DNA from 4 places in the Paenibacillus sp. FSL R7-0297 genome. Region 4 is predicted to be linked to each of the others. Evidence: riboswitches for the same ligand, from Rfam matches in the RefSeq annotation. Region 4 holds a riboswitch; each other region holds the start of a gene.

Region 1 (6,063 bases), 560 kb from region 4:
TGCTGCTCTTGCAGAATTGAAGCCATCCGCTCCTGCAGGTTCAGCTTGATCTGATTCAGCTCAATCAGCTGACGTTCAATCTCTTCCAGCTTGCTGCGGTACAGCGGCATCACTTCTGCACAGAACGCCTCTTTATTCTTCAGAACACAGTGCAGGAATCCGGCAATCTCTTCTGTCGACAAGCCAAGATTCAAATACAGCTTAATCGTCTCCACCGTATCCACGGCAAGCGGAGAGTATTCACGGTACCCGTTGTCCTGGCGCAGCGGTTTGATCAGTCCCTGACGCTCATAATATCGCAATGAACGGACGCTTACGCCCGTAAGTGTGGCTAATTCACCTATTTTCATGGTATTCTCCCCGGGGTTCATGAGAAATGGTCTGCCCTCAGTATAAACCCTGACACTAGTGTCAGGGTCAAGGTGTTTTTTTAGAATAAACAAAAGAAACCAGCCTAAGCATAACTTAAGCTGGTCGCCACATTATCTTACAGCAGTCCGGCTGCCCATAACCCGCCTCTGCGGATCATCAGGCGGAACGGCTCTACCGAGAAGGAAGGCAGATGATGGCCGGGCATCAGGTAGACTACCCGCCCTTGTCCGAATTCATGGCACCAGGCCGCCTGCCGCATCGCCCCTCCATGGGGATATTCTGCGAGAATGGTTGATTCGAAGTATGGCACCTGCTCAAAATAGTACGGCTCATCCTCAATCACAAAGTCATTGATACCCTGCATAATCGGATGCTCCCGGTTGGGAATCGTCATATGAAGCGCGGTATAGTCCGGATGATGGGTGAAATGGGCGCCCAGCATTACGCCGAGCTCCTGATTGCGCTGCAGGGAGATTCCGTTGTGCACTACGAGCAGCCCCCCGCCGCCAGCCACATAAGACAGCAGGGCACCGCTCTGCGCAGCGGATAATTTCTCATCAGAGAATTCAGTATAGGAGACCACCAGCTTGCAGTCCGACAATTGTTCCTTGTTCATCAGCCCGTAATCCTCAGTCGAAGCCACCTGAAATTCCGGTTCCAGCAGTTGCTCAATCTCGCGGTCAACTCCGTCGAACGGATGGTACTTAACCTCGGTATAGCTGCCAAACGCAAGTGCTTTGAAGGAAGTCATTGCATTCACACCTCTCTTGTTACAAAGTTAATCTATAATTTATTAGTCCATTATTTCATATATAGCGCTGCTGTTACCAGGGCCAGTGATTGCCGTCCAGATCGATGTAAACCGGTTCCTCGCCCAGATACTTCTTATGCTCCTGAACAATATTCATGATCTTATAGGCCGACTCCTCGGGAGTTGTCACCGCTTTCAAATCCTTCTCTCCGTATATGCAAGACTGCAGCCACCCGGGATGGAAGACCATGACCTGTCCGCCCAGCATACGCAGATGGTTGTGCATCAGCGAGGACTGCATATTCAGCGCCGCCTTCGACATGCAATAGCCGTACATATTAATCCTTTTATTCCGGCTGATACTGCCGGCCTCTGAGGAGATGTTAATAATCAGACGCTGTTTGCTCTGCAGCAGCAATCCCATGAGCGCATTGCTCACTCTGAGCGCACCGAGTGTGTTCACATTATAGAGCTGCGCCATGGCCTCATCATCCATATCCACGAGTATTGTTGCTTTGTCTGCGCGGTGGATAATACCGGCATTGTTGATAATAATATCGATATGGCCCGTACTGCCGGCAATACTCCGTGCTGCTTCCTTCACACTCTCTGCGCTGCCGATATCAAGAGGGACCAGCATCAGCATGTCCTGGTATTGCGCTTGCAAAACTCCCAAAGCCTCCGATTCTGCTAAATACTGGCCAGCAAAAACTGTGTACTTATTCTCCAGAAGAAAGCGTACCATGTAAAACCCGAGCCCGCGGTCAGCACCGGTAACAAAAGCGACCCTTTTCATGAATTGCACACCCCTCATACCTGCTTATTTATGCGCAGAGCGTTACTGCATCTCTCACACATTAGCATGGCATTTAGCCTTTAACAACATCCCCCAAGGGAGGGGGGGATAAGCCTGCTGAACATTCTTTTGCTTTAATTTTGAACTATGTTACAATCAAGAATAATAGTTGTTAACAACACAATTGTTGACAAGATGCTTTCAAAATTCTATTCCAGAAAGGTGATCCTCTGATGTCTATTCAACAAATCCATACACTGGATGAACTGCAACAATACGTAGGGCAACCCGGCAAAAAATTGCTCTTCAAGCACAGCACCACCTGCCCGATCAGCGCCAAAGCAAATGAGGAGTTCCAGGCCTATACACAGAATTCCGACACGCCTGCCGCCATTGTACATGTTATCGAAGACCGTCCGGTTTCCAATCAGATTGCCGAGGATTTCGGGATTAAGCATGAATCGCCGCAGATTTTCCTGCTGGAGGATGGTGAGGTCCGCTGGAACACTTCCCACTGGAAAATCACCCGTGGCGCCATCAAGGAAGCTGTGGAGCAATGAGCCAGAACGTAATCATCTATTCCACATCCGGCTGCAGCGACTGCAATCAGGTGAAGCAGCTGCTTGAGAGCAAGGGCATTCCCTTCGAAGTCAGAGATGTGATGACCAGTACTGTCTATCAGGAAGAAGTCGAGAAGCTGGGCTTCATGGGTGTTCCAGTCACCGTATCCGGAGACCGGGCTGTCAAGGGCTTCAATCTTCCTGAGCTTCAGGAGCTTATTGAAGCAGCTGGTCGTTAATAAGCTTACCCGTATGCAAAAGGGTGCCGCCCTCCCAGCAGGGCCGGCACCTTTTTAGGGTTCAAAATTATTCTGCCGGGAAAAAACTCCGTCATAGCTTCACTCCGTTTCCACACCGCCGGGCGAAGGCATCCACCGATGACGGTTCCAGCAGATCCAGCGCCTCTTTATTGACAGTCTGCCCTTACAGAATCAAATGATAATCCCTGGAGTATGGTCCAAGTCAAGCATTCGGAAAGCGGGAATTAGGCCCTCCGGGATGTATCGTTTGCAGGGCTAGAACGGAAGCATTTTCGTAAAATCAGACTCTAATTCAGGGACAATTTGTAAACCGCCATAATTACCCTAATAACACAATCACGAATCTATTTGCCTGACGGGTAACGCATACAATAACATTTATCTCCCGTTATCTCCCGATTACTCACTAATACACCATTTTTCAAAAATCCATTATCGACGGTATTTCCGTCTAACGCATTAATATTTCCGGAGTTCCCCTGCCACTGCCTCCCAAAAATAAAAAACGGCGATTGAGCGAGATAAACGGATGATAACCGGCCACATATATGGTTTTAGTCTCCAATATTCCTTGCGAAGCAGCAATTTATTGCAAATCCGGCGCAGAAGCACTCTTTTCCATTTTTACAAAGACAATCCTAAAAGGGTATGATTCGTGTTGAAAGTTAACAGCGATAATGTGAATGCACGCTGAATTTCCGCCAAGCGGAAAACGGGGGAACCATCAGGCCGCAGGCCTACTTGGGGTGAATCCGAAGGAGACTTCAATTGCGCAGTCTCAAAAGGTAGGGCGACTCTCACCGTCCGAATCCGACAGCTAACCCCGTAAGCGTAAAGAGAGAGATCTTGATCCGCCACGATTTTGCCCCAGGCTTCTTACGCCTGTAACAAAACCGCAGCAGAGGTCCTCCTCTGTCTGCGGTTTTTTGCGCACTTATTCCGGCGGATCAGCATTTCGGCAAACCAATCAGCTATATATCCAAACAATAAAATCGCCCACATTCAGGAAGGAACGTGTCCACATGCCAGACCCATTATCGACCAAGGCAGCTGCCGCTGCCGGATTCACCGGCTATATTGAGCAATACAGCGGAACCGTATATGCACTTAGCTGTCTTCTGCTGGAGAAGGGCACCCGCGCCGATCAAGCCACAACTGCCACATTCGCGGCACTCTTTGAGCCTTGGCTAAAGGGTAGCATCCAATCGGACTTCTCCCTTGCCGCCTACAGGGAATGCATCCGGCAATGCTCGCTGGTTGCTCAAGACCGCGGCCGCTGCTCTTCTGCCTTGCTCACCTGGGAGGATCAGATTGCCAGCGCCTTATGGTACGGCATCCAGCTGCCGCTGCCCGAGATCAGCCTCATCCTGCAGCGAAGCGTTCCTGAGCTGAAAGCGCAGCTCAGAGAGATTCGCGAACATATGGCTGCTGCGCGGCCAGCTGTCCCGCGTCCGTCGGCGGGATAGGGAAAGCTGCTGGGGCCTGCACCAATAGACTCAGGCAGGCTGCTGCGATCTATGCGGACTGTAGATCCGTTATTTCGTCCGGTCAGGCCATTCAGCGATCCATGCGGACTCAGAGGACCTTAACTAACCCGTTTCGCCTCATTTTGAGCTCCATCGAACAATATAAGCGCTCCTGAGTCCGCAACGAGCAAAAAAGCAGGCTTTTTCACAAAATAAGGTCCTCTCAGTCCGCGTAGCACTACGTATGGGAGAATTCCGCTGACGGCAAGCTAATAAGTTCTCATTCCCTTAAGGCTCCAGGTTACGCTCACTGAAGCTCCCAACTTATACACATGCACGCCTTTGGCAATGTACATTTGCCTGACAATAACGAAAAGCCGCAGCTTCCGCCACGGCTCTCTATTTGCTCTCGTGCCAGCGCTTAAAACACTAACACTTGTATTGAATTCACTAACCAACCCATACCCTGTTCTTGCCTATGCTGTCTGCTCCATTCCAGAAATCAGCGCTTGCCCTTGCCGCCCTTAGCGAACCGCCAAAAAGCCATGCAGCATCCGAGCAGCCCGACGCCCAGCAAGATGGTCTGCAGTGCTCCCAGCCAGGTTGATTTGTCCGACGGGATCAGACTGCTGATAATGATCAGCAGGATGGAGACCGCGACCAGCACGGGGGTTTGTCTACTTTTTTTCACGAAAAATCACCACTCCTAATTACTAATATTACTAAGGTACACTATCTGCGGGGTTTTAACCAGTTTGGGGGGGGTTGTGATCACTCTATAGAACAGCATTATTCATAAGCCCAATCCGGTTGATTCGCTAAATCACTTACATGCAACTAATTAATAACATCCTATCCCCCGCTTCACATAAGTCTATCTGTTTAGATACGAGGATTAACAATAACATTGCAAATCAGTTTTATCGTGGATATAATATGTCTGTAATAACTATTTAGTGAAATTAAAGGAGACCGGGCTATGACGGAGTTTTGGGAAACAAGCTTCATAGAAAAACAAACGAGACCTGATGCGCCTCGGATAGATTCCGGTACCGCATCGCCTGCCTTGCCTGCTCCAGCAGTTCGGGCACTTGGCTGAGTGCTCCGGCCTGACCGGAGACCATAATCGTTACATTCAGCTTGAGGATTCCGCCCAGCGACGAGATCAGCTCCTGAGCGAAAGCAAGCAGCCTTGCCTATATCCACAAATTATTTCATGCTCTTAAATCCCTTATTCTTAAGGAACATCGAGACGGCCAGCGCCAATACGATGATCCCGCCCCCTGTCATGAATCCCTTAAAATATATACGCACTTCAGATCCGTTAGACGGGGTTATCAGACTTAGCATAATGAGCATCAGACCCGAGAATACCATCATCACGAATTCCTGTTTCTTTTTATCCATTCTAAACACTCCCCAAAAGGTAAGTAGTACTTTGTTTATCTTTGGACTGTGAGCAGCCATTATAGATCGGACAAAAAGACGCCGAAAAGGATGCTTTTTTAATACCCAAATCAGACTATCGACAACTTGAAATCAGATAAGGCGTGTTTTTATCATGTATAAATCAGATTTATTCAGAAGGCATTATTCTATGCTTAAAATAAGCATCTTACACCATTAAATCAATATGTTAGACATCTTAATTCATTTTCAATCCACTAACTAAAAACTGCGACGAATTGGCTCATAGATAAAACCTTTGTTTTAATTTCAAATGCATCATATAAGAACTTAATTTTTTTCAATGTTTTTTTATCTTCAGAAATAAAATATTCTGCACCCATACCCCAGAATGCATGATTCTCATCTCGAAGAATGTTATCTAATGTATTTTTTTCAGTAATGCCTTCTT
Region 2 (6,063 bases), 2.2 Mb from region 4:
TTTGGGACTACTCAATAAGGATTGCTGCAGCGTAGGCGGATGTGATCTCTCTGCGACCCAAAGCCATCTATTGTATGAAATTGATCGAAGCCACAATCCCTCCATGCAACAGGTCGCCGAAACACTCGGGACAGATATTACTACCTTTAGCAGACAAGTCCAGTCTTTGGTGAAAATGAATTTAGTTAAGAAGACACCTGACCCTGCGGATCGAAGAGTCTATAACCTGTCGCTTACTCCCGAAGGGAAAATGGTGGCTACAACGATTGATCAACAAATGAATGAATACCTGAATGAAGCCTTCTCACACATGAGCGAATTTGAAGTAGAAACATTACTACGATCCATTAAGCTTTTCAATGAAGCCATGGGGAAATCCAGCAATTGCTGCGCACCTGTAAAAGGGTGATTTCTCTAGTCTTATATTTGCAATTTGCAAGTTATTCCACTATACAAGGAGTGTTTAATCATGAACAAACTTACTAATGACCAGATCCGCCAGAATGTACGGGCGCGCTATCAGACAATCGCTGTAAAAAAGGTCGAAGCTGCCTCTTCCTGCTGCGGACCTGCTGACAGCAGTTGCTGTGACTCCCCATCTGATTTTGATGCCATATCCGCTAAGCTGGGTTATTCCAGCGAGGATCTGTCTGCAGCTCCTGAAGGCGCAAATTTAGGCCTTGGATGCGGTAACCCTCAGGCTATTGCTGAACTGCAGGCGGGTGAACATGTTCTGGACCTTGGGAGCGGTGGTGGATTCGATTGTTTCCTCGCTTCCCGGCAGGTAGGTGAGCAAGGCCATGTTATCGGTGTGGATATGACACCTGAAATGATCAGCCGTGCAAGAGATAATGCCATTAAAGGAAAATTCAACAACACGGAATTCAGATTGGGCGAAATTGAACATCTCCCCGTCGCTGACAATTCAATAAACGTGATTATCTCTAACTGCGTGATTAACCTCTCACCAGACAAACAGCAAGTATTCCGTGAGGCCTATCGTGCCCTTCAGCCTGGCGGGCGTCTGGCGATCTCTGATATTGTAACTACAGCTGAGCTTCCCCCTGAGATCAAAAATGACCTGGGCGAACTATATTCTGGTTGTATCTCCGGAGCCTCTTCCATCGCTGATGTAGAGCAGATGCTTCGGGAAAGCGGCTTCTCTGAGATTAGCATTGAGCCCAAAGATGAATCCAGAGCATTCATCAAAGATTGGGTTCCCGGTGCGAACGTTGACCAATTCATTGTATCTGCTGTAATTAAAGCGAGAAAGTAAGCATTTGGAGGCTGTTCATATGATCACTACATTAACTGTTCGTCAGGCCACTTCAAAGGATACGGAAAGCATCCTTCGTATCTACAACCAGGGGATCGAGGACCGGATCGCTACGCTCGAAACGGAGACGAAAGACTCCTCCTATATGAAGGCATGGTTCAACGATCACCAAGGCCGCTTTAGTGTTGTGGTCGCTGAACTAGAGGGTGAAGTCATTGGCTGGGCCTCCCTAAATCCTTATTCGCACCGCTGTGCCTATCATGGAGTCGCTGACCTCTCCGTTTACATTGACCGCAGCTTTCGTGGGCAGGGTGTGGGTAGTTTTCTCTTAGAGTCCTTACACAAGATAGCCAAGGAAAACAGCTTTTATAAAATTGTTCTCTTTACTTTTCCGTTCAACCAAAGCGGTCAAGGGCTATACAAGAAAACGGGTTATCGGCAGGTTGGTGTATTTGAGAAGCAGGGGATTCTGAATGGAGAGTTTATTGACGTGATGATTATGGAGAAACTGCTTTAATTGTACCGTTCTCCCGGTGTTTAATAACCAACTTATCGATCACGCCAATGGCAGAAACATAATAGATATGAGCATTTTTCACTTCTCCATTACATTATCCTGGGTCAAATCCAGTTTCTTTACCAGCGGCTTGATGGTCAACCCTTGAACCAGCAGGGAGAACAAGACAATACTGAAGGTTAAGACCAGGATATTCTCCCTGCCTTCAAATGATGCCGGCAGACTCAATGCGAGTGCAATGGAGAGACTTCCCTTTAATCCGCCCCAATTCAAAACAATCTTCCAGGAGGCCGGAAAATTCTTCAGAAACCTGAGACTGGCATACAACGCAATGGTCCGTCCTGCCAGTACGATAAGAATCGAAGCGACAATAAGCAGCCATTTATCGGTAAAATCAATATTTCTAATCTCAAGTCCAATCATCAGGAAGATCAATGAGTTAGCCACCAGGGTGATGACATCCCAAAATGAATTGATATTTACCTTCGTGGTCTCTGACATACCTATCCGCGAACCGTAATTTCCAAAGATCAGCCCGCTTACCGCGACAGCAATAACTCCGGATACATGAAAGTGCTCCGCGATAAAATAGCTTCCAAAAAACAGCAGCATGGAGAATCCGATCTCCAACGGGAAATCATCATAAAGACGAATTAATTGCGAGAACAAATATCCCATTATCGCTCCGATAAGGATACCGCCTAAAGAAAATTTTAGGAACAGCAGAATTCCGCTGCCAACCCCTACCCAGCCCATTTCCATATAAGACAGCAGGTACACCGAAGAGATTTGAAACAGCACTACAGCAATCCCATCATTAAAAAGAGATTCTCCTTCTATAATAGTAACAATATTCTTCGGGACACCCAAAGATTTAAAAATCGAAATCACACTAATGGGGTCTGTCGCACTCATCAGCGCAGCAAAGGTGAAGGAAACAATAAGCGGAAGGCCCAGCCCCCAATACACAGCCAAGCCGATGATGAGAAATGACAACAAGGTTCCTCCAAAAGCCAAAGCCAGCACCGGCTTATGTTGCTCCCGAAGATGGGAGAAAGGAAGCTTTAAGGTGGCATCCCCCAAGAGAATCGGTAAGAATAATGAGATGATGATCGCCTGAAAGACATGCGACTGGGTGATGAAAGCCTCTGCTTCCACCAAAATAGGAATATGCACAAACCCCAGCAGCAGCCCCACCACTACAAGCGCGATGGAATAGGGCTGATTCATTTTTTTGGCAACTGCAATGACTCCCATGGATATGGCAAGCAGAATTAATATCTGAATAAATACATCATCAAACTGATTCATATAACACCCCATATATTGTTTTTTAGAGGAAAGATTTCTTCAGCGAATCAGTATCCACATCTATTCTATTATTAGCAAATCAGCTGGCAATAATCATCTATCTCCCTCCTACTTGCCGGCCGCCGCCCGCTGAAAACTATGCTGTTCCCTAAGATAATCCAGCAATATACGGTTGAAGAGCTGGGGTTGACACAGGTGACTCGGGTACATGGCGTCTTCAAGGATCGCCAGGCGGGCAGACGGATACTTGCCGGCTGTTCTTTTCACCTGCTCCAATGCCCATTCATTCTGATTCCCGGATACAACAAGAACAGGAACCTGCAGCCGTAACGCGAATCCGTAGCTGTCCGTTTGTCTAAGTGCCAGCCGCTGCATAATTAATTCAGTGGTCCGTTCATGCACAAGCTCTTTCCTGAGAATATGATAAGCTGAGAGCCATTTATTGTAGGTGATGCGTAAAGAACGGATAAACATTTCGGCAGGAAGATAATGGGCGGCCCATGCGCAGACCTCGAAGATTCCTTTCACTTTCCCGCCTCTAGCTGTGTATTCTCCCTGGAAATAGCTGTCCACCAATACCATATTAATCACCCGCTCAGGGTACAGATAGGCGAATTTCTGGGCGAGCACAGCACCACTGGAACAAGCTACGATAACAGCCCTCTCTACAGCCAAAGCGTCCAACAACAGCTTCAAATCTTCACATTGTGTGTCTACGATCCGGCTAATCTCCACATCCATTTTCCCCGATTGTCCGTTCCCTCTTAAATCGAATACGACCACTTTCGCACGCTTGCTGAAATAATCCGCTTGCGGGTCAAACAGATGATGGGAGGTCGAATAATCATGAATAAAAACAATGGGCAGACCGCTGCCCGACATCTCGTAATACAGCGACGTTGCGGCATAACCAATGCATCCTCTCATGAACGCTTGCGGGGTTAGCTGCCGGATTCGGGCCCTGAAAGTAGCCCTACTCGTTTATCCGAGATTCACCCCATATAACCTGGTTCCCCCGCTTCCTATAAGGAATTCAGCGATTAAGTATTATTTTGCAGACGTTTCCTGACTTTCTTCCCCCAGGACCTTCAGATCATCCTGTATGCTCCCCTTCCACAAGGGGACTCCGGAACGGTAGGCTGCCCGGCCATTTAAATGGCCTGCCACCGGTGAAGTGATGAATACAAAAACAATCGCCAGCAGCAGCTTGACATTAACCGTTCCGTCTTTAAACCAAAAGTACAGGAAGCCTCCTGTCAGCAAGCACAGTACCCCGAAGGTTGCACTTTTGGTAGCCGCATGTGAACGCAGGTACACATCAGGCAGCCGGACTAAGCCGAAGGCACTTAAACCGCAGAAGACTGCACCAATTACCACAATAATGGAGCTAATCAGTTCACCTGTCATTCGGGTTCCCTCCATCTTCTATAACGGCTCCCCGTTCAATATATCTGGCCAGTGCCGTTGTTCCAATAAACGTAAGAATACCGATAACCAGAATGACTTCTAGAAAATCCTGGGTATCCAGCAGCATACAGAAAACGGTGATCATAGCGAGTATATGAATGCCTATCGTATCGAGTGCGGTAACCCTGTCTGAACGGGTTGGCCCTTTCAGGAGACGGAACAGGCATGCCAGCATCGCCAGCGCCAGAATGATCATGGCCACAGTTAGTATAACTTGGATCATTACCGGGTCACCTCCATAATTGCCTGTTCGAAAGTGCCTCTAATCTGCGTGACCAACAGCTCTGCATCTTTAATATCAATAGCATGAATGTACAGCGTCTTGCCATCCTTCGAAACATCAAGGGTCAGGGTTCCCGGTGTCAGACAGATCAGGCACGATAACAGCGTAACCTCCCAAGCCGAGGTCAAGGCAGTCTCATAAGCAAAGATGCCGGGACGTATAGCCAGCTTCGGACGGATGATATGGCCGATGACCACGAAATTCGAGACCGTAAGTTCACGGGCAAAGATCAGCAGAAGCTTCAGTATAGCCCATATACGTATGAGATAGAATGGCCGGGTCCGGGCCAGGGATTTCGTCAAAATCAGCAATAATATAATACCGAGCACATAGCCTACGATGAAGCTTGAACCAGAGCCATTGTTATTTATCGCCATCCACAGAAAGGCAATCAACAGATTTAACAGGAATTGTAGGGCCATCTTCTCTACTCCTTCATTATGGCTTCAATGTATAGCGCAGGTGAAGCCAATACCTCTCCAGCCTGCGATACATAAGTATACACGGACTCGGCACCAACCCCCATTGCAATCACAAGCAGCAGGAGTCCGGCGGCAACAGCCGATGCAGCCTTCAAGCTCACTTTAGGCAGCTCTTTCACAGGTTCATTTCCCCAGAATGCCAGCCTGAACACCTTCATCAGGGAATACAGCACCAGTAAGCTCGATCCTAGTCCAATTAAGGACAACGTCAGCATTCCCTCAGCCAGAGCTCCGCGGATGATCAGGATTTTGCCGGCAAACCCGCTCAGCGGCGGAATACCTGTCAGGGCAAGCGCAAGAGTAAAGAACATCCAGCCGATGAACGGATACTTTTTAATCATCCCGCCCATACTGCCTAGCCGGTCAGTTCCAGCTGCGGATATAATTATCCCGCCTAGAATAAACATGAGTCCCTTGGCCAGCATATCGTGCAGCAGATAGAAGACCGCCCCATTCAATGAATCTGCTGTCCCAACAGCAAGTCCAAAGGCTACAAACCCAACGCTGATAATGACGTTATAATTCAGAATCCGCGGGATATCCTTATACGCGACTGCCCCCAGGCTACCGAGGATCATGGTAGCAGCAGCCATCCAGGCGATCCAGGCATGGGTGAAGCCGGGATCGTTAACAAACAGCAGCGTGAAGGTGCGGATGATTGCATAGAGTCCAACTTTGGTCAGTAGAGCACCGAATAATGCTCTGACAGCCGGCGGAGGCGCACTGT
Region 3 (6,063 bases), 5.7 Mb from region 4:
GGAAAGATACTTCTCCAGCCATTTTTTGGCCGGCAGTCGAGCCTGAAGCTGCATAAACATATCACATTCTTTTCTGTAGAATAATTGCGGGCAGACTGTACATTCCTTCCAGTTTACTACAAATCTAACTTCACGTCTGTAACCAGTGAGAGAAACCCGGAATACAAAAAAGCAATAAATCCGCAATTCTCCATTAACGAAAGAACGGCGGCTTTATTGCTGCTGTATATGAATTACTGCTCTTTATCCCGGCCAAGCAGTCCGCTGAGCGCTTCGGTCACATTCATACCGGTAAGCGTCTGGGTCAACTCAGGAACCTGGGCCATTATTTTGGCAATATCGCCGGTAATTTTGTTCACGCCTGAGGTAGCTCCATCCTGGGAAATCACTGTAATCTTATCCACCTTGGCGAGCGGGGAAGCAATTTTCTCAGCCAGCTCCGGCAGTATTTTCAGGAATTCCACGGTAAGCGCAGCTTGTGTGAACTGTTTGTACGCTTCGGCTTTCTTCTCCAGGGCTCCCGCTTCCGCCGCTCCGGCCAGCTGGACAATCTCCGCATTCGCTCTCCCTTTCGCCAGCTCAGCTTCTGCCGTGGCCAGTCCGCGCTTGGTGGTTGTCGCTGCCTCGGCTTCCGCCTCAAGAATCTGCCGCTGCTTGGCGGCTTCGGCTCTCATGATCGTAGCCTGGTTCTCCGCCTGGGCAGGCTTGATCACCGTTGCCTCCAGCTCCCGCTGTCTCAGCTCGACTTCGATTTCCCTGACTGTCCGGTTGGCCTCCGCTTCCATCTGCGTGATTTTGACCTGTTCGGTAACGAGCGATTGCTTAATTTTGTTCTGCTGCAATTCATACGCAAGATCCGCCTGAGCCTTCTTCACTTCTGTCTCCAGCTTGAAATCCGCCTGCTTAATGTTCAGTTCCTTCTCGTACAGGGACTCCTTCGCGCGGGCGGCGGTTCCCGCTTCAATGGTGGCCTGATGTGCATTGGCTTTGGCAATGGAGGATTCCTTCTCCGCCTCGGCCTGCTTGATCTGAATATCGCGTTCCGCTTCCGCCTTGGCAATGCTGGCATCGCGGCGGATGCGCTCAATTTCCGGAACCCCCATATTGTCGATGTACCCTTTGTCATCCGTAATTTTTTTGATGGTGAAGCTGACGACCTCAAGCCCCATCTTGTCGAGGTCCTCCGAGCAGGTCTCCCTCATCTTGCTGTTGATTTCATCAGGCGTCTTGAGGATGGATTCCACCGTCAATTGCCCGATTAAGCCGCGCAGGTGGCCCTCCACCGAATGCAGGATAATTGTCTCGCGGTCTTCTTCGGGCCGGTCGATGAACTGCTCACTGGCCGTCAGAATAGCGGTGGGATCGCTTTTGATTTTTATCTGGGCGACCGCCTCCAGGTTGAGCTTGATGCCCTGCCGGGAGAACATCGCCTGCGCTGGAATGACATCGAAGCTCATCAGCATCATCGAGATGGTCTTATTGTTCTGGAAGCCCGGGATGACGAACGTCCCGCCGCCCTGCACCACTCTTTTACCGCCGAGACCGTATACAATCATCGCCTGATTGGGCGGGACTTTTTTATAAGCGGTCACGATACTGAACAAAGCCAGCAGAATAACAACAACAATGCCCGAGATTAAATAAAGAATAACCATTTGGTCCGACACTCCCCGTCATTTATAATTCTCCGAATTCCCTCTCGAAGAGGGTTACTTCCGCCATTCCCTTATCCACCTTCAAAATAATCACCCTGTCGCCCTTCACGAGCTGCTGGCCGATTGCTGCCCGCACTCCAATGGAGCGCATCGTTCCGTGCAGCACATATTTCATTTCCCCGGCTGCCCCATCCGCTGCAGGTACACTGACGTATCCAAGCTGCCCTGCCTGCTCATAATCCAATTCATTCATGCTGCTGTCATACCGGGTCATCACCCGGGCCAGCACTGCATACATCAGACACCCTGTCAGCAAGGCTATCATGGTGCAGATCAGCACTACTGCAAGCACGCTCATTCCGCTGAAGCGGCTAAGCATATAACCAGCGCCGCCCCAGACTGTGACAAACACCATCAGCGGGAGTATAGGCACAAAGCCCGGCCCCCCGGCGTCACCGCCCCCCGCATGCAGATGACCCGCCAGGCCATGCCCATGAAGTCCGCCGCTGAGGAGCAGGAGCAGTCCGACCCAGAAGCACACGATAAATGTAGTTAAGATAACGATCACCTCCTTAGGCAGTTCTGATCACAATATAAATAAACTTTTCCCGTTGTTATATGAATTATCCGTCTTAATTCAGACCGTCTCCCCCTGCTGCCTGCACAGCAAAAAGACCACAGCAGCAGCAGGGCTCTCCGTGGTCGGTTAATCGATCATGGCGCTCATCCTCTCTCTTCGAGGCTTACGGGGTTAGCTGACGGATTCGGGCAGCGAGATTGCCCTACCTTGCCGGAGCACCGTTATACAGCATGCAGCAAGGATTCACCCCAGGTGTGCGGCCGCTATCTGAGCCTAAGCCGTAATCACCGTTGGTTCCCCCGTTCCCATTACTGGAATTCAGCCATTTGAGAACAGTTAAATTTCATTCGGTTGTTGATTTGAATCTTACGCCTGCAGCCATTTAATGTAAAACGCTGCGGTTGACAAAAGAAGCCAAAAATGCCGTTCCTGCACGAATGAAGGCGTATACTTTGCTTTCGCTCTTAAGCGGCCGATGATTTACTCCTTTTTGCTCCGTTTCTCTGGAGCAGTGCTGTTACATAGCAAAGAGGCTGACCACCTGCATTCCCTCTGCCGGGTGTAGTCTTTTTTATCGGATACTCGCTTCTGCTTATACGCCAGTCTTCTGTGCTTCATCCAGCTGCTGCAGCTGCTCTATCTGATGCAAATGATTAAGCAGCTGCTGATAGTGGTCGGCTTTTTGCTGGACGGTAAGCACCATCTTCTGGAACTGCCCTGCATCCTGTCCCGATTTCTCCAGAATACGCAGCAGATCGCCATTGATCTGCTCCACATCCTCCATGCTGCTCTCCTGCGATTCCTGAATCTTCTCCAGATGCTGGAATACCTCTTCCTCCGCTTCCACGATCTCGTTCATGTATACCGTGGACTGGCTGATCTTCGCATTCGTCTCTGTCATCGCCGTTGTCCCGTCACCGGACTTGCTGTGAAGCTGCTCCATCACCTGGGTCATCCCCGAAAGGGAGCCCATGATCTCCTTCACATGACTGCGCGTGCTGTCGGCCAGCTTGCGGATTTCTGTGGCAACCACCGAGAAGCCCCGTCCGTGCTCTCCGGCCCGCGCCGCCTCGATCGCTGCATTCAGCGACAACAGATTCGTCTGCTCAGCAATATCCGTAATGATCTTTGCCAGCTGCTCGATGCTCCGGAAATGCCCCCGCAGGTCCTCATTCAAGCTGACAAATTCAGTAAATACCGCCGAAGCCTTCTGCATTTCCGCCGAGATCTGGATATTGGCCTCTTTGGCGAATTCAATTTTATTGGAGGAAAAAGAGAGGCTGCCATACATTTCATTGATGAGATCTTCGGTCTGTCCGCTGTTGGTCTTCAGATGCTCCAGAAGCTGCTGGGTCCCGCAGATCTGGCTGATCAGCTCACCGCTGCCCGCCCGTAAAGCCGCAAACTCCTCTACCAGCTGGGCCTCTTCCTTAAGAATCTCGTCAGTTTCGCGGCGGATCTGTCCGGCCAGGGTATAGGCGTGCATCCCATAGGATTCAGTGGCTGAAGCGTCGTTAGCGGCAGCTGTCCTGCCAGTATTCTCTGGAGGCTCAGTAGCATTAGCCGCTGCTCCAGCTGTCTTTAGCGTCCCGGCTGATTGTCCGGAGCTGTCCGTTTTTTCAAGAACGGCTAATGTATTATGACTTTGAACAGCTCCGGCAGAGATGCTTTTGCCCCATGAAGTGCGTAATCTGGTTATCCACTGCATAATCAATCTACTCTCCCTTATTCAACCAGCAGCAGAATCATGGTCTGGTTGGCATGCTTTTTATAATATTGCTCTCCGTAGCTGATGAAACCTGTAGTGTTGCCGCAGAATCCGAGCATAGTCCTGTCAAAATCCGCCCACAGACCGTCCCGGATGAAGAGCTGGTCCCGCAGCGTACAGTTAATGTTAAGCACAAAGGAAGGCTTGTACGGGCTCCCGCCCAGCGTCTCCCCCAGCACAGCAAGCGGATCTGCTGCACTCAGCACCTCTACATAAGTACTAGACATAACCTGGCTGTAAAATGTGACAGAGCCATCCGGATTAATGGTCATCGGTGAGGCGATGATCAGATCGTCTTCGTATCTTTTGCCCAGCGGGCTGCTCAGGAAATGCTCTGCCAGCTCCGCCTCCGGGACACCAAGCACGCGCGCGTATTCTTCCGCAGCAGGACGTCCGTTGAAGGAATACACCGTTCTGCCGAACACATCGGCTTCTGTCACCAGCAGCGTTGTCCCGGTGGGAACATAAATATTTTCTTTAACCAGTGCAGTACGACCCGGCATATTGAAGAAAATCCCCAGGTTCTGCACCCGGCGGCTTCCTATGTAAATATAAGTCTCTCCATGCTCATCATCCGCTGCACTTCCCCCAATAATCTTGAACTCCGGGGCAATGAAAAATAGCGAGGAGAGGATCGTCTCCTCCATCGCGCCTGTACCGTCACATAGCAGCAGCAGAAAGGCATTAGAGTTGCCTTGTACTTTGTGATATGAGGCACTTAGCACATTGCCTCTAAGCACGGGCGGATGCAGGATCTCCACAATATCGGCTATCCCTGATTCGTATTCGAACCCAGTGACTACGCCGCTGCGGTAGCCCTGCGGGGTATATTCGCCTTTGGTTGAGCACAATACCGCCCGGGAGGGTGCATGCCGGGACAATTCGCTGACTGCCGCAGCGGAAGCGAACAGCACCAAGCCTCTGCTGCTATCCAGTTGTTCCAGATGCCGCTTGGCTTCGCCCAATGTGTTAAAAGATAAAGCTTTCATTATGTATATCAACCTTCCTCCGCGGGAGTTCCCCCTGCAAACGTTACTGAAAAATTAAGCTTTAATTTTCAATACTTCTTATGGTAAAACCAGAACCGGGCCTACTGTCTGTGAATAATGTCGCAATCCCCTCGCCAAAGCCTTATTTCGGGCGCAAAAATACGGCTGTCACGGGTGACTAAGGTTGAGCGGCTTACAGAAAGGCTGTATCATGAACATACTGTAGATGCGATGGATGCGATGGATACGATGGATACGATGCTCAGAGCCGGGCATCACATTAATAACAGAAAGGAAGTGTGAGGCCATGACTTATTCACAGCGTTCCAGTCACCCTGCTGCCGCATCGGACTACACCTATCTGGAATACCAGATCGAATTAGCTGCAGAAGAATTGGCTGTGGCAGTAAAGGCGCAAGACGAAGCGCGGGCAAAGGCCATCCGCGAGCAGATTGCCAAACTCGAAGACGAGCTGGCGCTGCTTGAGGATTAAGCCGGATTACACCTGATTAAGCCGATTAGTGTAGTACCCTCACTTCTCGATTCGATTCTATCTCTAACAATAGATCATGTGATAATGATTATCAATGACAAAAAGATGTAGATTCCAGCAGCGCCGCAGGAGCCAACTGTTTTCTCAAGCACCGATATTCATTCGGTGCAGGGCCGGGCTTCCGGCTGCTGTGGGGAATATGAGGCTGTGCTGGTATGTGCTGGGTGTGTGCTGGGTGTGTGCTGGGTGTGTGCTGAGCGTTCTGCCCGGCAGCGAATGAGTTTTTTGAGCAAAGATTAAGCTTTACTGCCCGTCCAGGCAGAAATGTTGTACGTATTACAACTCTGCCCCCCTAGTTTCCACGGAGTTTGAGGGGATTGTTGTATGAAATACAACAATTGTCAGGATAATCCGCTTGAAAGAGGGTAAATGCTGTATTTCATACAACAATTAACAATTATATACGGATATAGGAGAATCCCCCCACAAGAGTGGGGCTTGTGCTCGCTGACTACCACGCTGACTACTGGTTACCTCCTCCTTACCACGCTGAACACTGATTACTTCGCACCACGCTG
Region 4 (6,063 bases):
CGCCGATTGCAAACATATACATCCCGTAGATGCTTGTCACGGGAGGAATCACAGTATGAAGCCACATTCATTAAGGTATACCCTCATCTTCGCAGCTCTGGCTGTTCTCACCTTGCTTGGAGGCGGAATATGGTTTCTTTCAGGGCATAGCCCTGCCGTATGGACTGCCTCTGCCCCAAAAGAGGCCAAGTCCCCCGCCGTCCTGCCGCAGCAGCAAATTGTGCAGTCCACTCTTCCGGAGATCACTCCGCCTCCAGTGTCGGAGGTTTTAAGCCAGCGTGTGGTGGAATACCACATGGATGTTCAGCTGCTGGCCGATACGGGAACCTTAACAGCTTCCGAAACGGTGACCTGGATCCATCCGGGCAAAAAACCGGTCCAAGAGCTCTATTTCCACCTTTATCCCAATGCATTCGCTTCCGGCAATACAACCTTTATGAAGGAATCCGGAGGAACTCTCCGGGGCGACTCTATGCCTGCGGGCGGATACGGCAGCCTGACGCTGACGGATCTGCGGACCTCCGAGGGGATTTCGTTAATGCAGCGCACCCAGTATGTACAGCCTGACGACGGCAATGTGAATGACAAGACCCTGCTTAAGGTCCACCTGCCCCAGCCGGTAAACGGTGGTGAGAGCGTAACACTCAAACTCCAGTTTGAGGTCAAGCTGCCGAAAATATTCGCCCGTATGGGAACCGCCGGCAACTTCGTCATGGCCGGCCAATGGTTCCCCAAGCTCAGCGTCTACGAGCCTGCTGGCACAAGAGGAGCACAGGAGGAAGGCTGGAACCTGCATCAGTACCATGGCACATCTGAGTTCTACAGTGACTTCGGTATTTACAATGTAACCATCTCCGTCCCGTCTGATTACAAGGTTGCCGCCACCGGATTTCCGGTGAAGAACGCGCGGCTGGTACAGGACCGCAAAATCTATCAGTTCTACGCAGATGATGTTCATGACTTCGCCTGGGCGGCATCGCCGGATTTTGTGGTTGCCGAGAAGGCCTTCTCCGCGCCGCAGGTGCCCGGAGTAAAGATCAAGCTCTATCTGGACCCGCTGCATAAGGATCTTCAGGAGCGCTACTTCCAGGCCGCAGAGGCTGCCCTGACCGCCTTCAGCAAATGGTACGGCCCGTATCCATACTCCACCTTATCCATTGTAGTCCCGCCTGAATCTGGCAATGGGGCCGGGGGGATGGAATATCCGACGCTGATCACTGCCTTCGGTGCTGCCGAGGCATCGCCCGGCACCTCGCTTGAACGGACCGTGATCCATGAGATCGGTCACCAGTATTTCTATGGCATGGTCGCCAGCAATGAATTCGAGGAGGCGTGGCTGGATGAGAGCTTCACCTCATATGCCGAAGATCGGCTGATGGAGCAGGAATATGGCGTTGCCTCAAGCCTCCCGCTGCAGTCCAGTCTGGTCTCCTCCTCGCAGCCGCTCAATCTGGAGACGTGGAAATACACCGGAGATGATGCCTACACGCGCAATGTCTATATCCGGGGCAAGCTGGTGCTCCGTGACATCGAACGGTTAGCAGGAGCCAAGAGCATGGATGCCATTCTCGCTGCCTATACCCGTAAATACCGCTTCAAGCATCCCTCGACCGCTGACTTCCAGAAGATTGTGGAGAAAGTGAACAAGCAATCCTGGCAGACTTATTTTGACCAGTATGTCTACAGCGGCGGAGCCCCTGATTTTGCAGTAGATGACATCAGCCTCACGGCCAAGCGGGGCGGCGGTGGCGGAGCAGGCATCCAATATGATGCGGTAGTTGAGGTAAGCAACAAGGGCAGCCATTATGGGGATGTCCCTGTGAAATTCATTTTCTCGGACGGGTACTCGGTACAGCAATACTGGAACGGCGAAGGGAAGGCAACATCGTTTGAATTATCGTATAAAGCGCCTCTGGTCTCCGCCGAGATTGATCCGGGACATTCCATACTGCTGGAGAGCAAGCATCTTAATAATTTCAGAATGGCGGAGCTTGAGCACACTACTCTTTCCCGCTGGACGCTCAGTGCGACGACACTGCTTGAAACCCTGCTCGGAACTCTTGTCTGGTGAGGTGAAGGATTGTGAAAATTTCGATAACCCGCGGTTGGCACAGCATGAAAGAGCAATTTTATATCCTGATTCTGCTATTTATCTACCGGCTGTTCTGGGGCTACTTCATGTACAAATTCATTAAAAGCGCCGTCATTCCGGTACTGCTGCGTTATCCGGATGCGAACGCCGGCGGCAGTAGCATAGGCAGGCTGCTGTATTATATTGAAGGGCAGACTGCATTGCACACGGACCCGGACGTCCGGCAATGGCTATGGCTGCTCCTGGCACTGACTGTGTTGCGGCTGCTGCTCTCCCCCTTTATCCGGGCGGGCCTGCTGCATGAGCTTCACCAGGAACGCGCCGGGGAGCGCGGACTGTTCTTTTTTCCCGGGATGAAGCGTTATGGTCTGCCTGTCCTGCTGTTCAGTCTCGTTGAATGGGCGCTGGTCCTTCTGCCGCTCTATTGGCTGCTGCCGAAGATGTACCGTCTGCTTCTGAACGGCATTCTCGATTATCCGCTGCTGCTGACGCTCGTGCCTTATGTGCTGGGCTGGCTCATCTACCTCTTCCTTATCCGCAAGCTGCTGCTGTATATGCAGTTTGGTTATACTGCAGGCACGGGCATGCTCCCTTCGCTGCTGATCTGTCTGAAAGTCCTTCTGCACTCCATCGGGATATCTGTCATTTTGGGCGCAGGAAGTCTGGTGATGCTGATCCTCTGCGGCGCTGCAGCGCTCTTCTTTCCGGGTCTCCCGGCCCTGCTCCTGCGCCAGGCTGCCCCTCTGCCATCCACTCTATTCAAAATGTGGGGCATAGCCGCGCAGTATCATCTCTGGTCCAGTAAATCATTCCCACAATAATCGGCCGCCAAAACGGCATACTAAAAGAGTCATCGCCCCTCTGGTGAGGTGCATGACTCTTTTTTGTTTACAGCTGCGACAAGTGCATTTGCAAAACTGTAAATCCTTTGGTACAATGATGCCTGTACTACTAGTAACAAATTTGTAATCTTTCAAATGGAATTATGCAGCTATGTAACCGAAGCCATTAACCTTATGTCGATATGTCACTATTCTGGTGCACAAAACGCCGAATTCCCAGCACCGGGGAGTGGGGGAACCATATTTTGGGTGAATTGATCTCGCTTTAGAGGGGTCATAGGGGAACCTTCTACCGAATCCTTAAGCTAACCTCGCAGGCCTTGGAAGGAGTACATCTTTTGAGAAGTCAGAACTTTAAGAAGAAATGCACCACAGCAGCGCTAGGTCTTGTGATGGTATTTACACTCGGAGCGGGCAGCGCTTTCGCAGATTCCAAAATGGATACTGTGATCTCAAAAACCATTGGAACGTCATATAAAACCGGGGGCACCAGCACCAGCGGCTTTGATTGTTCCGGATTCACCAAATACGTATTCAAGAGTATCGGCCTGACCTTGCCGCGCACCTCTAAGGCACAGTACAGCGTTGGAACAGCCGTATCCAAGAGTAATTTGCGTTCCGGTGATTTGGTATTCTTCAATACCCTGGGCAACGGAGTTTCCCATGTCGGTATTTATGTTGGCAATGGAAAATTCGCACAATCCTCCACTTCGCGTGGTGTAACCATCAGTTCGCTGAGTCAGGCATACTGGGCCAACCGCTACGTTGGCGCTAAAAGAGTAATGAGCACAACAGCCTACCAAGCTGTCGCTTACGATTGAACCCTTGAACATTTCCTCGAATATTTGTACCTCTAACATCTAAATGTAACTTATACGAGCCCGGTTTTGATTATTGCCGTAATCATTTCCGGGTTTTTCCTTTTCCTTATTCTACCTTTTACACTCATCTGCAGGCCCTGAAACACCTTTTTATCCCAAATCCAAAGAAAATTCATCAACAGCTCACCCGCTGCGTTAAATATGAGTCTTTCTATGCAGCTATAACTCTAAAAAACGCAAAAAAAATGCATTAATATGTTATAAGTGATTGCCAAGCGCCCTAGTCTTTGCTACAATTATCGCAGTGAGCTTTTAGTAACATTTTTGTAATTATTGAATCGCTTTTAACAAAGGTTTTGTCATGTATTGAATAACAGCTAATCCTAATCAACAGTCGTGCCGAGTTCCCTAAAGATTTAGGGAAACGGGGGAACCAACTTTGGGTGAATTGACCTCCTATTCTAAGAGGGGTCATAGGGGACCTTCAACCGAACCCTTAAGCTAACCTCGTAGGCATTTGGAAGGGGTATTTACTTTTGAAGAAGAAGCTAGCAGCCGCAGTACTAAGCTTTTCCATCATCTTCACCATTGGAGCAGGAAGCGCTTTCGCGGATTCCAAAATGGATAAAGTTATCGACAAAGCCATCGGGACCAAATACGTATCCGGCGGTGTATCCACGAACGGTTTTGATTGCTCCGGATTTACAATGTATGTTTTTGATAAGATCGGAATTAACCTGCCCCACCAATCCGGCTCCCAATATCAGATGGGCACTGCTATATCCCGTGATGAGATGAGACCGGGCGATCTTGTATTCTTCAATACAAGCGGCAAAGGCGTTTCCCATGTCGGTATTTATGTTGGTGACGGTGAGTTCGCACATGCTTCTTCCTCGCGTGGTGTAACCATCAGTTCGCTGAGTGACAGCTACTACGTCAACCGCTACGTTGGCGCCAAACGGATTATGAGTACAGATGCTTACAAGACTGTAGCTACTGATTCCGAAGACAATGACGATGTGCAATAATTTGTCCTAAATATAAGCGCTTTTCCAGGATTTTTGCCGAAATCTTGGAGGAGGGCTTATTTTTTTGTCTATAAAATTACTTACCCCGCTCTATATTTGTAAAACATCAATTCGGCCCTTTCCTAAAATATTTTTTGGCGTTTGTCAAGTTCCGGTCTATCTGCAAGGTTTTTGCGTCGTATCCTGCTCATTTTGTATATAATATTTATAGAATGAAGTAATGTTCCCTTGAAAGGTGGCCTCCGCTTATGATAAGTTCTCCGGTATCTTTTTATGTTGTTGCTATGGAGTCGCGGCATGGCGCTGAGATCTGTGAGTGGAACTATAGGCCCCCGTATAATATTTACGGCTGGATGCCCTGGGAGCAGATGCAGGCGCTCGGTGTTGAATTCGGTGATCCGCAGCTGCGCAGCGAACAATACGTTTCCATCGTGAACGGACAGGGAATCCTATGCGGCTTCGCCCAGCTGTTCCCTATGGAGGGTGTAGTCCGGCTCGGAATCGGCATGCGGCCCGATCTGTGCGGTCATGGCATGGGACATCTCTTCATGAAGGCCATCGTTCAGGCGGCTCTGTTGCGTTATCCGGAACGGGAGATCGATTTGGAGGTACTGACCTGGAATCAGCGGGCCATCCGTGCTTACCAGAAATGCGGATTTACCATAACGGATACTTATGAACGAAGAACTCCATCTGGCGATAAACCATTTTATTGTATGGTCTATGAGAAATAGCATTCCACTTCTGTATGTATGCAAATTTCCCAGGAGTTTCGTTCATTTTTTTGACACAAATACTATGATAACGCTTCACCATCCGGTATAATGAAGGAAGCAGCTTACATGAAGGGACGGATGCAGATGCAGAAATGGATCATGAGCGGTTTGTTTTTTGCCGCCTGTGCCTTTGCCGTGGTCTTAATGTTTACCCTGCCCGGCAAAGCCGAGGTGGCTGAAGAGAACAAGCCTACAATGCCTGAGGTTGTGCTGGACGCAGCCAGCGCGGAGGCCCTGGTAAAAGCCAACTGCATCACCTGCCACGGGGATCAGCTTCAGGGCGGTGTAGGGCCGAACCTGCAGCAGGAGGGCGCTCAGCATGACGCGGCGCAGATTTACAGCATTGTGACCAAGGGACGCGGGCAGATGCCTTCTTTCAAAGACAAACTAGCCCCTGAGGAAATTGCGAATGTCGCTTTATGGCTGGCCGAGAAGAAATAATAACATGCCCAAAGCAAAATGCCCGCTGCAAAAGATACCTGGTATCCTTGCACGGGCATTTTT

The links. Region 4 has a riboswitch for cyclic di-AMP ahead of MKZ24_RS04165 (C40 family peptidase). Riboswitches for the same ligand answer to the same signal wherever they lie in the genome.
Positions count from the first base shown of each region.
Region 1: another riboswitch for cyclic di-AMP. It lies ahead of MKZ24_RS01785 (hypothetical protein); the one in region 4 lies ahead of MKZ24_RS04165 (C40 family peptidase).
Region 2: another riboswitch for cyclic di-AMP. It lies ahead of MKZ24_RS14075 (alpha/beta fold hydrolase); the one in region 4 lies ahead of MKZ24_RS04165 (C40 family peptidase).
Region 3: another riboswitch for cyclic di-AMP. It lies ahead of MKZ24_RS29125 (hypothetical protein); the one in region 4 lies ahead of MKZ24_RS04165 (C40 family peptidase).

Region 1 is NZ_JBBPAQ010000001.1:423,273-429,335, forward strand. Features, by position in the region: gene MKZ24_RS01760 (MerR family transcriptional regulator) at 1-350, opposite strand, end outside; gene MKZ24_RS01765 (ThuA domain-containing protein) at 488-1,123, opposite strand; gene MKZ24_RS01770 (SDR family NAD(P)-dependent oxidoreductase) at 1,197-1,919, opposite strand; gene ytxJ (bacillithiol system redox-active protein YtxJ) at 2,153-2,479, shown strand; gene MKZ24_RS01780 (glutaredoxin family protein) at 2,476-2,718, shown strand; cyclic di-AMP (ydaO/yuaA leader) riboswitch at 3,418-3,585, shown strand; gene MKZ24_RS01785 (hypothetical protein) at 3,762-4,205, shown strand; gene MKZ24_RS01790 (hypothetical protein) at 4,708-4,896, opposite strand; gene MKZ24_RS01795 (hypothetical protein) at 5,415-5,612, opposite strand; gene MKZ24_RS01800 (hypothetical protein) at 5,870-6,063, opposite strand, start outside.
Region 2 is NZ_JBBPAQ010000001.1:3,223,401-3,229,463, reverse strand. Features, by position in the region: gene MKZ24_RS14095 (MarR family winged helix-turn-helix transcriptional regulator) at 1-409, shown strand, start outside; gene MKZ24_RS14090 (arsenite methyltransferase) at 470-1,276, shown strand; gene MKZ24_RS14085 (arsinothricin resistance N-acetyltransferase ArsN1 family A) at 1,299-1,793, shown strand; gene MKZ24_RS14080 (cation:proton antiporter) at 1,872-3,104, opposite strand; gene MKZ24_RS14075 (alpha/beta fold hydrolase) at 3,213-4,031, opposite strand; cyclic di-AMP (ydaO/yuaA leader) riboswitch at 4,020-4,153, opposite strand; gene mnhG (monovalent cation/H(+) antiporter subunit G) at 4,152-4,511, opposite strand; gene MKZ24_RS14065 (Na(+)/H(+) antiporter subunit F1) at 4,501-4,794, opposite strand; gene MKZ24_RS14060 (Na+/H+ antiporter subunit E) at 4,794-5,276, opposite strand; gene MKZ24_RS14055 (Na+/H+ antiporter subunit D) at 5,282-6,063, opposite strand, start outside.
Region 3 is NZ_JBBPAQ010000001.1:6,698,505-6,704,567, forward strand. Features, by position in the region: gene MKZ24_RS29115 (MATE family efflux transporter) at 1-54, opposite strand, end outside; gene MKZ24_RS29120 (flotillin family protein) at 234-1,655, opposite strand; gene MKZ24_RS29125 (hypothetical protein) at 1,678-2,223, opposite strand; cyclic di-AMP (ydaO/yuaA leader) riboswitch at 2,381-2,569, opposite strand; gene MKZ24_RS29130 (methyl-accepting chemotaxis protein) at 2,828-3,943, opposite strand; gene MKZ24_RS29135 (FIST signal transduction protein) at 3,961-4,992, opposite strand; gene MKZ24_RS29140 (hypothetical protein) at 5,300-5,485, shown strand.
Region 4 is NZ_JBBPAQ010000001.1:982,686-988,748, forward strand. Features, by position in the region: gene MKZ24_RS04155 (M1 family metallopeptidase) at 56-2,071, shown strand; gene MKZ24_RS04160 (hypothetical protein) at 2,116-2,913, shown strand; cyclic di-AMP (ydaO/yuaA leader) riboswitch at 3,131-3,269, shown strand; gene MKZ24_RS04165 (C40 family peptidase) at 3,327-3,755, shown strand; cyclic di-AMP (ydaO/yuaA leader) riboswitch at 4,143-4,286, shown strand; gene MKZ24_RS04170 (C40 family peptidase) at 4,292-4,783, shown strand; gene MKZ24_RS04175 (GNAT family N-acetyltransferase) at 5,032-5,517, shown strand; gene MKZ24_RS04180 (c-type cytochrome) at 5,644-6,000, shown strand.